DNA from 2 places in the Loigolactobacillus backii genome. Region 2 is predicted to be linked to the other one. Evidence: predicted binding sites of a transcription regulator. Region 2 holds the regulator's gene; the other holds the start of a gene.
The links. The regulator CtsR, encoded in region 2, represses protease genes until heat stress. The targets are predictions, from matches to a motif close to TTGGTCAAAAAAGGTCAAANA.

Region 1 (3,392 bases), 1.2 Mb from region 2:
CACGTTCTTGCATGTACGGATTATCCGTCATCGCTTCAAACATTTGAATAAAGTTAGCTGATACGTCACTAAGGACCTGTTCAGCATTAACTTTTTTATCCTTAATACCACTTTCAATTGCACCAACAAATTCTGGATCATCCAAAATCATCATGTGTGCATCAAAAACTTGGGCCTCTTCTTCACCCAAGCTTTTAGCAGCTGTTTCGCGAACTAACTTTAATTCCGCACTAGAAGCAGCGACCGCTTTATGCAAGCGATCAACTTCTGCTTGAACGTCATCAATCGACTTTTTAGAAAATGATAAATCAGGTTGAACGAGTAAATATGCCTTTGCTCGTGCAATGCCGTCAGATGCAGCAATCCCTTTTAACATTTCCGTCATTAGTCTGCGAGTCCTTCTTTCTTCATTGTATCAGCAACTGCGTTAATTGCGTCTGCTTCATCAGCACCTTCAGCAGAAATTGATACATCAGCACCTTGGCCAACACCAAGCGACATGACACCCATAATTGACTTTAAGTTAACAGACTTGCCCTTATATTCAAGGTTAACATCTGAATTAAACTTACTAGCAGCCTGTACTAATAATGTAGCAGGACGTGCGTGAATACCTGTTTCTGCAATAATATGAAAATCGCGTTTTTCCATAACTAATCATACTCCTTCAACTTATATATTAAGATATGTTAGGGCTTTCCCTTTTTGGTACCCTAAGGCGAAACGACATTTCAATCACTCGATTGTCCTTTCACTGTTAAACATTACCATTTTTTTTACAGTTCGACAACCACTTTGCGACCGTTTTCTTTAGTATTTTCAATGTTTAATAAAAATTTAGCAATCGTTTTCGCCGTTTCAATGGTATATACCGTTTGTTAGCGTTTTCTTACTAAATTATTATTTTTGTCCCGCCGTTCGATCATAATGATAGGTCACATTTCCGCCTCGATGGGCTTCCCCCACAATACTTTTACGTCTTGGATAATCCAACCAAGCCGTCCGAAAAGCGTAAAAGTCATCTTTAGAAACCTCAATTATTTGTCTTTTTCCGGCCTCTAGTTCCGCTAATTGTGTTTTATAATCGGTCATTTTCTTTGCCTCATTTCTTTTCCTATCCTATAATAATAGTGTACACGACATATGTTTGAAATGAAATTAGCACTCGAAAATATTTCTGCCAAATTTTCGTGTTAATTCCTTGCATCTCAAAACATTAATTTGTATAATGCATTTGAAGGTCAAAGATGGTCAAATAAACCTTTGCCTTTTACCCTATCTATAACGACAATAATTATGTATGAAAGGTTGTGAAATAGTCGATGCTATGTCAAAACTGTCATAAGAACGAGGCAACCATCCATTTATATACAAATGTCAATGGCACTCGCCAACAGATCGATCTTTGTCAAAATTGTTACCAATTATTAAAGAAACAACAAGGTAACCCAACTGGTGGTCAACCAATTAATGCGGCTGGCACTGGCGATCCATTTGGCTTTAGTAACTTAGACGACATTTTCCGGGCTATGGGCCAAGGTAGTATGCCTGAGAATAATGGCCAATCATTCCAACAAGGTCCCCAGACGCAAGCCGGTGGTAACGGCGGTAACGGTCGTGGTGGTAAAAATGGTAATGGTGGCCTACTTGAACAATTTGGTGTTAACCTCACCAACTTAGCCAAGCAAGGTAAAGTTGACCCAGTCATTGGTCGCGATAAAGAAATTGAACGTGTCATTGAAATTCTAAATCGTCGAACAAAAAATAACCCAGTCCTCATTGGTGAGGCTGGTGTCGGTAAAACCGCAGTCGTCGAGGGCTTGGCCCAAAAGATTGTGGCCGGACAAGTACCACAAAAGCTACAAAATAAAGAAATCATTCGCTTGGATGTTGTTTCACTTGTTCAAGGGACCGGTATTCGTGGTCAATTTGAGCAACGGATGCAACAGTTAATGGATGAAGTTCGTAAAAATGAAAATGTCATTCTCTTTATTGATGAAATTCACGAAATTATGGGTGCTGGTAATGCCGAAGGTGGAATGGACGCTGGTAACGTTTTGAAGCCGGCCCTTGCTCGTGGTGATTTCCAATTAGTTGGTGCAACGACATCAAATGAATACCGTAAAATTGAAAAAGACGCGGCACTTGAACGCCGTTTTCAGCCAGTTCACGTTGAAGAACCAACTGTAGACGAAACAGTGCAGATTTTAAAGGGATTGCAAAAGAAGTACGAAGATTACCATCACGTTAAGTATACTGATGAAGCAATCAATGCTGCCGCAACCTTGTCTAACCGTTATATTCAGGATCGTTTCTTACCAGATAAGGCCATTGACCTACTTGATGAGGCTGGTTCTAAAAAGAACTTAACGATTAATACAGTTGATCCAAAAGTCATTAAGGAAAAAATGCAACAGGCTGAAAGTCAAAAACAACAGGCTTTAAAGCAAGAAGATTACGAAAAGGCCGCTTACTATCGTGATCAAGTCAAAAAATTGACTAAAATGCAAGCCAGCGATACTGCTAGCGAGGATACACCATCCATTGGTGAAAGTGACATGGAACAAATTGTCGAAGAAAAGACAAATATTCCTGTCGGTGAATTACATTCAAAAGAACAGAAACAATTAAGAACATTAGCTAGTGACCTTGACAAACATGTTATTGGTCAAACTGAAGCAGTTAACAAGGTTGCACGGGCGATTCGCCGGAATCGGATTGGCTTTAATAAATCTGGCCGTCCAATTGGTTCTTTCTTGTTTGTTGGCCCTACTGGTATTGGTAAAACCGAGCTGGCTAAGCAATTGGCTCAAGAACTATTTGGCTCAGAAGACTCCATGATTCGTTTTGATATGAGTGAATATATGGAGAAACATTCGGTTTCCAAGTTAATCGGTTCACCGCCTGGCTACGTTGGTTATGAAGAAGCTGGGCAATTAACTGAAAAAGTTCGCCGTAATCCTTATAGTTTAATTTTACTGGATGAAATTGAAAAGGCACATCCTGATGTGATGCACATGTTCTTACAAATTCTTGACGACGGTCGTTTGACTGATGCACAGGGTCGAACTGTCAGTTTCAAGGATACGATTATCATCATGACCTCTAATGCTGGTCAAGGTGACGCCGAAGCTAATGTTGGTTTTGGTGCTGCCGCTGCTGGCCAAACACATTCAATTATTGATCAGCTTTCTAATTACTTTAAACCTGAATTTTTAAACCGTTTTGACGATATTGTTGAATTTAACTCTTTGACGAAGAAAGATTTGTTGAAGATCGTCGATTTGATGTTGGCCGACGTTAACCAAATGACTGCTGACCAAGGTTTAACTATTCACGTCACCGAAGCCGCCAAAGAAAAATTAGTTGATCTAGGTTACAATCCTGCTATG
Region 2 (3,392 bases):
CTTGACCAACTACTCGTTTATGCAAAACTTTTTCTAAATTAACTAACCGGTCACTTTCACTTTTACGCAATTGGGTCAAAGGCACACCAGTCCATTGCGAAACAACCGTCGCAATATCCTCTGGCATAACCTTAACATCCTTACGCACACCGTTTGTTTCACCTGTCTTGGCCGCCTTAGCTTCCAACTTTGCCTTTACCTTCATTTCGTCTTCACGAATAGCGGCGGCCTTTTCAAAGTCTTGTTCTTCAATGGCCTTTTCTTTAGACTTAGTTAGTTCGGTTAGCCGTGTTTCTAACTTGTTTTCAGGTGTTTTCTTACTGGCGGCATCCAAACGTACTGAAGCCGCTGATTCATCAATTAAATCGATTGCCTTATCTGGTAAGAAACGGTCACTAATATAACGTGCAGAAAGGACAACCGCTTCATGAACGGCCTCGTCAGTAATTGTGACGCCATGATGTTCTTCATAACGACTTCGTAGTCCAAGTAAAATCTCTTCTGCCTCTTTTTGCGTTGGTTCGTTAACTTGAATTGTAGCAAATCGTCGCTCTAAGGCAGCATCTTTTTCAATATATTTTTGGTATTCATCTAAAGTAGTTGCACCAATAACTTGCATTTCGCCACGAGCTAAGGCCGGCTTCAAAATATTGGAAGCATCAATCGCGCCTTCAGCACCCCCGGCACCAATTAAAGTATGCAATTCATCAATAAATAGAATAACTTGTCCATCTTTATAAATTTCGTCGATTACTTTCTTTAAACGATCTTCAAATTCCCCACGATATTTTGTGCCAGCGACCAATGATCCCATATCTAACGCCATTAAGCGCTTTTTACGCATATCGTCCGGTACATCACCATTAATAATCTTTTGTGCTAAGCCCTCAGCAATGGCAGTTTTACCAACCCCAGGTTCGCCAATTAAAACAGGATTATTTTTAGTTCGGCGGGATAAGACTTGAATCAAGCGCCGAACTTCTTTACTTCGTCCGACAACAGGGTCCATTTTATTTTCGCGTGCTAATTGTGTTAGGTCACGCGCTAAAGAATCTAGCGTTGGTGTTCCTTCACTTTGCTGCGCCTGACGATTTCGAGTTTGGCCACGACGTTTAGTTGTTGTATCGTTAACACCCAATTTTTTTAGAACCATTTGCCGAGTTTTACTTAGACTTAACCCTAAATTAGTTAAAATACGTGAAGCCAGAATGTCATCTTCACGGAGTAACCCCAACAAAATATGTTCCGTGCCAATCTTCATTGCGCCCATGCGTTTGGCCTCATCACCGGCATATGAAAGCACTTGTTTGGCCTTGGGTGCGTAAGGAAGGTAGACGTCCTTTTTGGTTTCTGCTGAAGTACCATAGCCAGTAAAACGTTCAATTTCCTCACGGATGTCAGTTTCATTAACTGATAATTGCCGCAATGTCTTACCTGCAATCCCGTCATTTTCAATGACAAGTGCAAGTAATAAATGCTCCGTACCCACAGCATGATGGCGGAAATACTTTGCTTGTTCCTGTGCGAGAACTAAAACGTTTTTTGCACTCGGTGTAAATAAATTATCCATTAAGCGTCCCTCACTTTCGCTTACTCTCTTTCATAACGCAAATGATTTAGAAGACTGGTTAAAATTCGCGCTCTTAACTCTGCTTCCAATTGTCGATCATTTAAAGCTAACGTCTGGTGGCTAGTCGCGGCCAAAATTAAATTGGCGTCTCTTCGCTCGATAGCATTATCCTCATAAAGCTTTTGAACAATCGCCAACGTATCCCGCTGGCTAATCTGGTGTCCAACCAGTCCTATGAGTGTATCTAGCATATCACGATCGTCTAATAATTTCACCTTTTCAATACGAATATAACCACCACCACCACGCTTACTTTGAACAAGATAACCACGTTGAATTGTAAAACGAGTATTAATCACATAATTAATTTGGGATGGAACACAGTTAAACAATTCTGCTACCTCGGAACGCCGAATTTCGACACGAGTTGATTCATTCAGGATCTGTTTTAAATAGGCCTCGATAATATCAGAAATATTTTGTCCTTGCATCTGTCCTCACCTTAACTTTGACTAATATTGACTATTATTATAGAAGATAATTATAAATTTGCAAAGAATTTAGATTAAATAATTTACTAACATTACAAAATGATGCGTTAATTTGTAGTTAAGAATAGGTCGTGTTTGGAAAATACTTTTATTAGTATTCTTCCGACTAATCTGGTGTAAATGTTTTTAAAAATGACCATCAATTAGCATTGGAATAAGTTTGAGGCCATACGCCAAATTGATATTTGAAAGAGCATTTGGCATTAAAGCCAGTAGTTTAGACCAATAACTAAAAAGGACTACCTCGTAAATAGCTTACGATATAGTCCCAATTTTAAATCTCCGAATAATATTATTTTCAATAGTCGGGAAAACAGGATTCGAACCTGCGACCCCTACGTCCCGAACGTAGTGCTCTACCAAGCTGAGCTACTTCCCGAAAAATAGCAAAAAACAAGCGGAAGACGGGATTCGAACCCGCGACCCCCACCATGGCAAGGTGATGTTCTACCACTGAACTACTTCCGCATGAAAAATATTAATTATAATCGGGAAAACAGGATTCGAACCTGCGACCCCTTGGTCCCAAACCAAGTGCTCTACCAAGCTGAGCTATTTCCCGATGTTACTTTTTTGTAAAAACAAAAAATGCACCCAGTAGGAGTCGAACCTACAACCTTCTGATTCGTAGTCAGACACTCTATCCAATTGCGCTATGGGTGCAAATATTTATTTAATGCCGAGGACCGGAATCGAACCGGTACGGTGATTACTCACCGCAGGATTTTAAGTCCTGTGCGTCTGCCAGTTCCGCCACCCCGGCAAGGTTGAAAAACTCGGAACTAAGCGGAAGACGGGATTCGAACCCGCGACCCCCACCATGGCAAGGTGATGTTCTACCACTGAACTACTTCCGCATAACAATAAAAATGCCGACTAGACGATTCGAACGCCCGACCCTCTGATTACAAATCAGATGCTCTACCAACTGAGCTAAGTCGGCATACTACTTACTTCATACAACTGCGGGTGAAGGGACTCGAACCCCCACGCCTCGCGGCGCTAGATCCTAAATCTAGTGCGTCTGCCAATTCCGCCACACCCGCAAAAACTGGCAATGAGCCGTAACAGGTTCGAACTGTTGACCCTCTGATTAAAAGTCAGATGCTCTACCGACTGAGCTAACGGCTCAAATGGAGATTACAGGGTTCGAACCTGTGACCCCCTGCTTGTAAGGCAGGTGCTCTCCCAGCTGAGCTAAACCTCCAAATGAAATAGCATGGCAACGTCCTACCCTCGCAGGGGGTGCTCCCCAACTACTCTCGGCGCTA

Region 1: AYR53_RS12095 (ATP-dependent Clp protease ATP-binding subunit) is a predicted target of CtsR. The motif match lies at 1,238-1,258, and genes of this name have one in related genera.

Annotation. Positions count from the first base shown of each region.
Region 1 covers NZ_CP014873.1:2,623,060-2,626,451, forward strand. The annotation lists gene ptsP (phosphoenolpyruvate--protein phosphotransferase) at 1-385, opposite strand, end outside; gene AYR53_RS12085 (phosphocarrier protein HPr) at 385-651, opposite strand; gene AYR53_RS12090 (hypothetical protein) at 901-1,092, opposite strand; gene AYR53_RS12095 (ATP-dependent Clp protease ATP-binding subunit) at 1,323-3,392, shown strand, end outside.
Region 2 covers NZ_CP014873.1:1,413,686-1,417,077, reverse strand. The annotation lists gene AYR53_RS06210 (ATP-dependent Clp protease ATP-binding subunit) at 1-1,570, opposite strand, end outside; gene AYR53_RS06205 (CtsR family transcriptional regulator) at 1,591-2,061, opposite strand; tRNA gene AYR53_RS06200 (tRNA-Pro) at 2,427-2,500, opposite strand; tRNA gene AYR53_RS06195 (tRNA-Gly) at 2,518-2,589, opposite strand; tRNA gene AYR53_RS06190 (tRNA-Pro) at 2,610-2,683, opposite strand; tRNA gene AYR53_RS06185 (tRNA-Arg) at 2,711-2,784, opposite strand; tRNA gene AYR53_RS06180 (tRNA-Leu) at 2,799-2,884, opposite strand; tRNA gene AYR53_RS06175 (tRNA-Gly) at 2,907-2,978, opposite strand; tRNA gene AYR53_RS06170 (tRNA-Thr) at 2,992-3,064, opposite strand; tRNA gene AYR53_RS06165 (tRNA-Leu) at 3,086-3,167, opposite strand; tRNA gene AYR53_RS06160 (tRNA-Lys) at 3,180-3,252, opposite strand; tRNA gene AYR53_RS06155 (tRNA-Val) at 3,256-3,328, opposite strand; rRNA gene rrf (5S ribosomal RNA) at 3,339-3,392, opposite strand, start outside.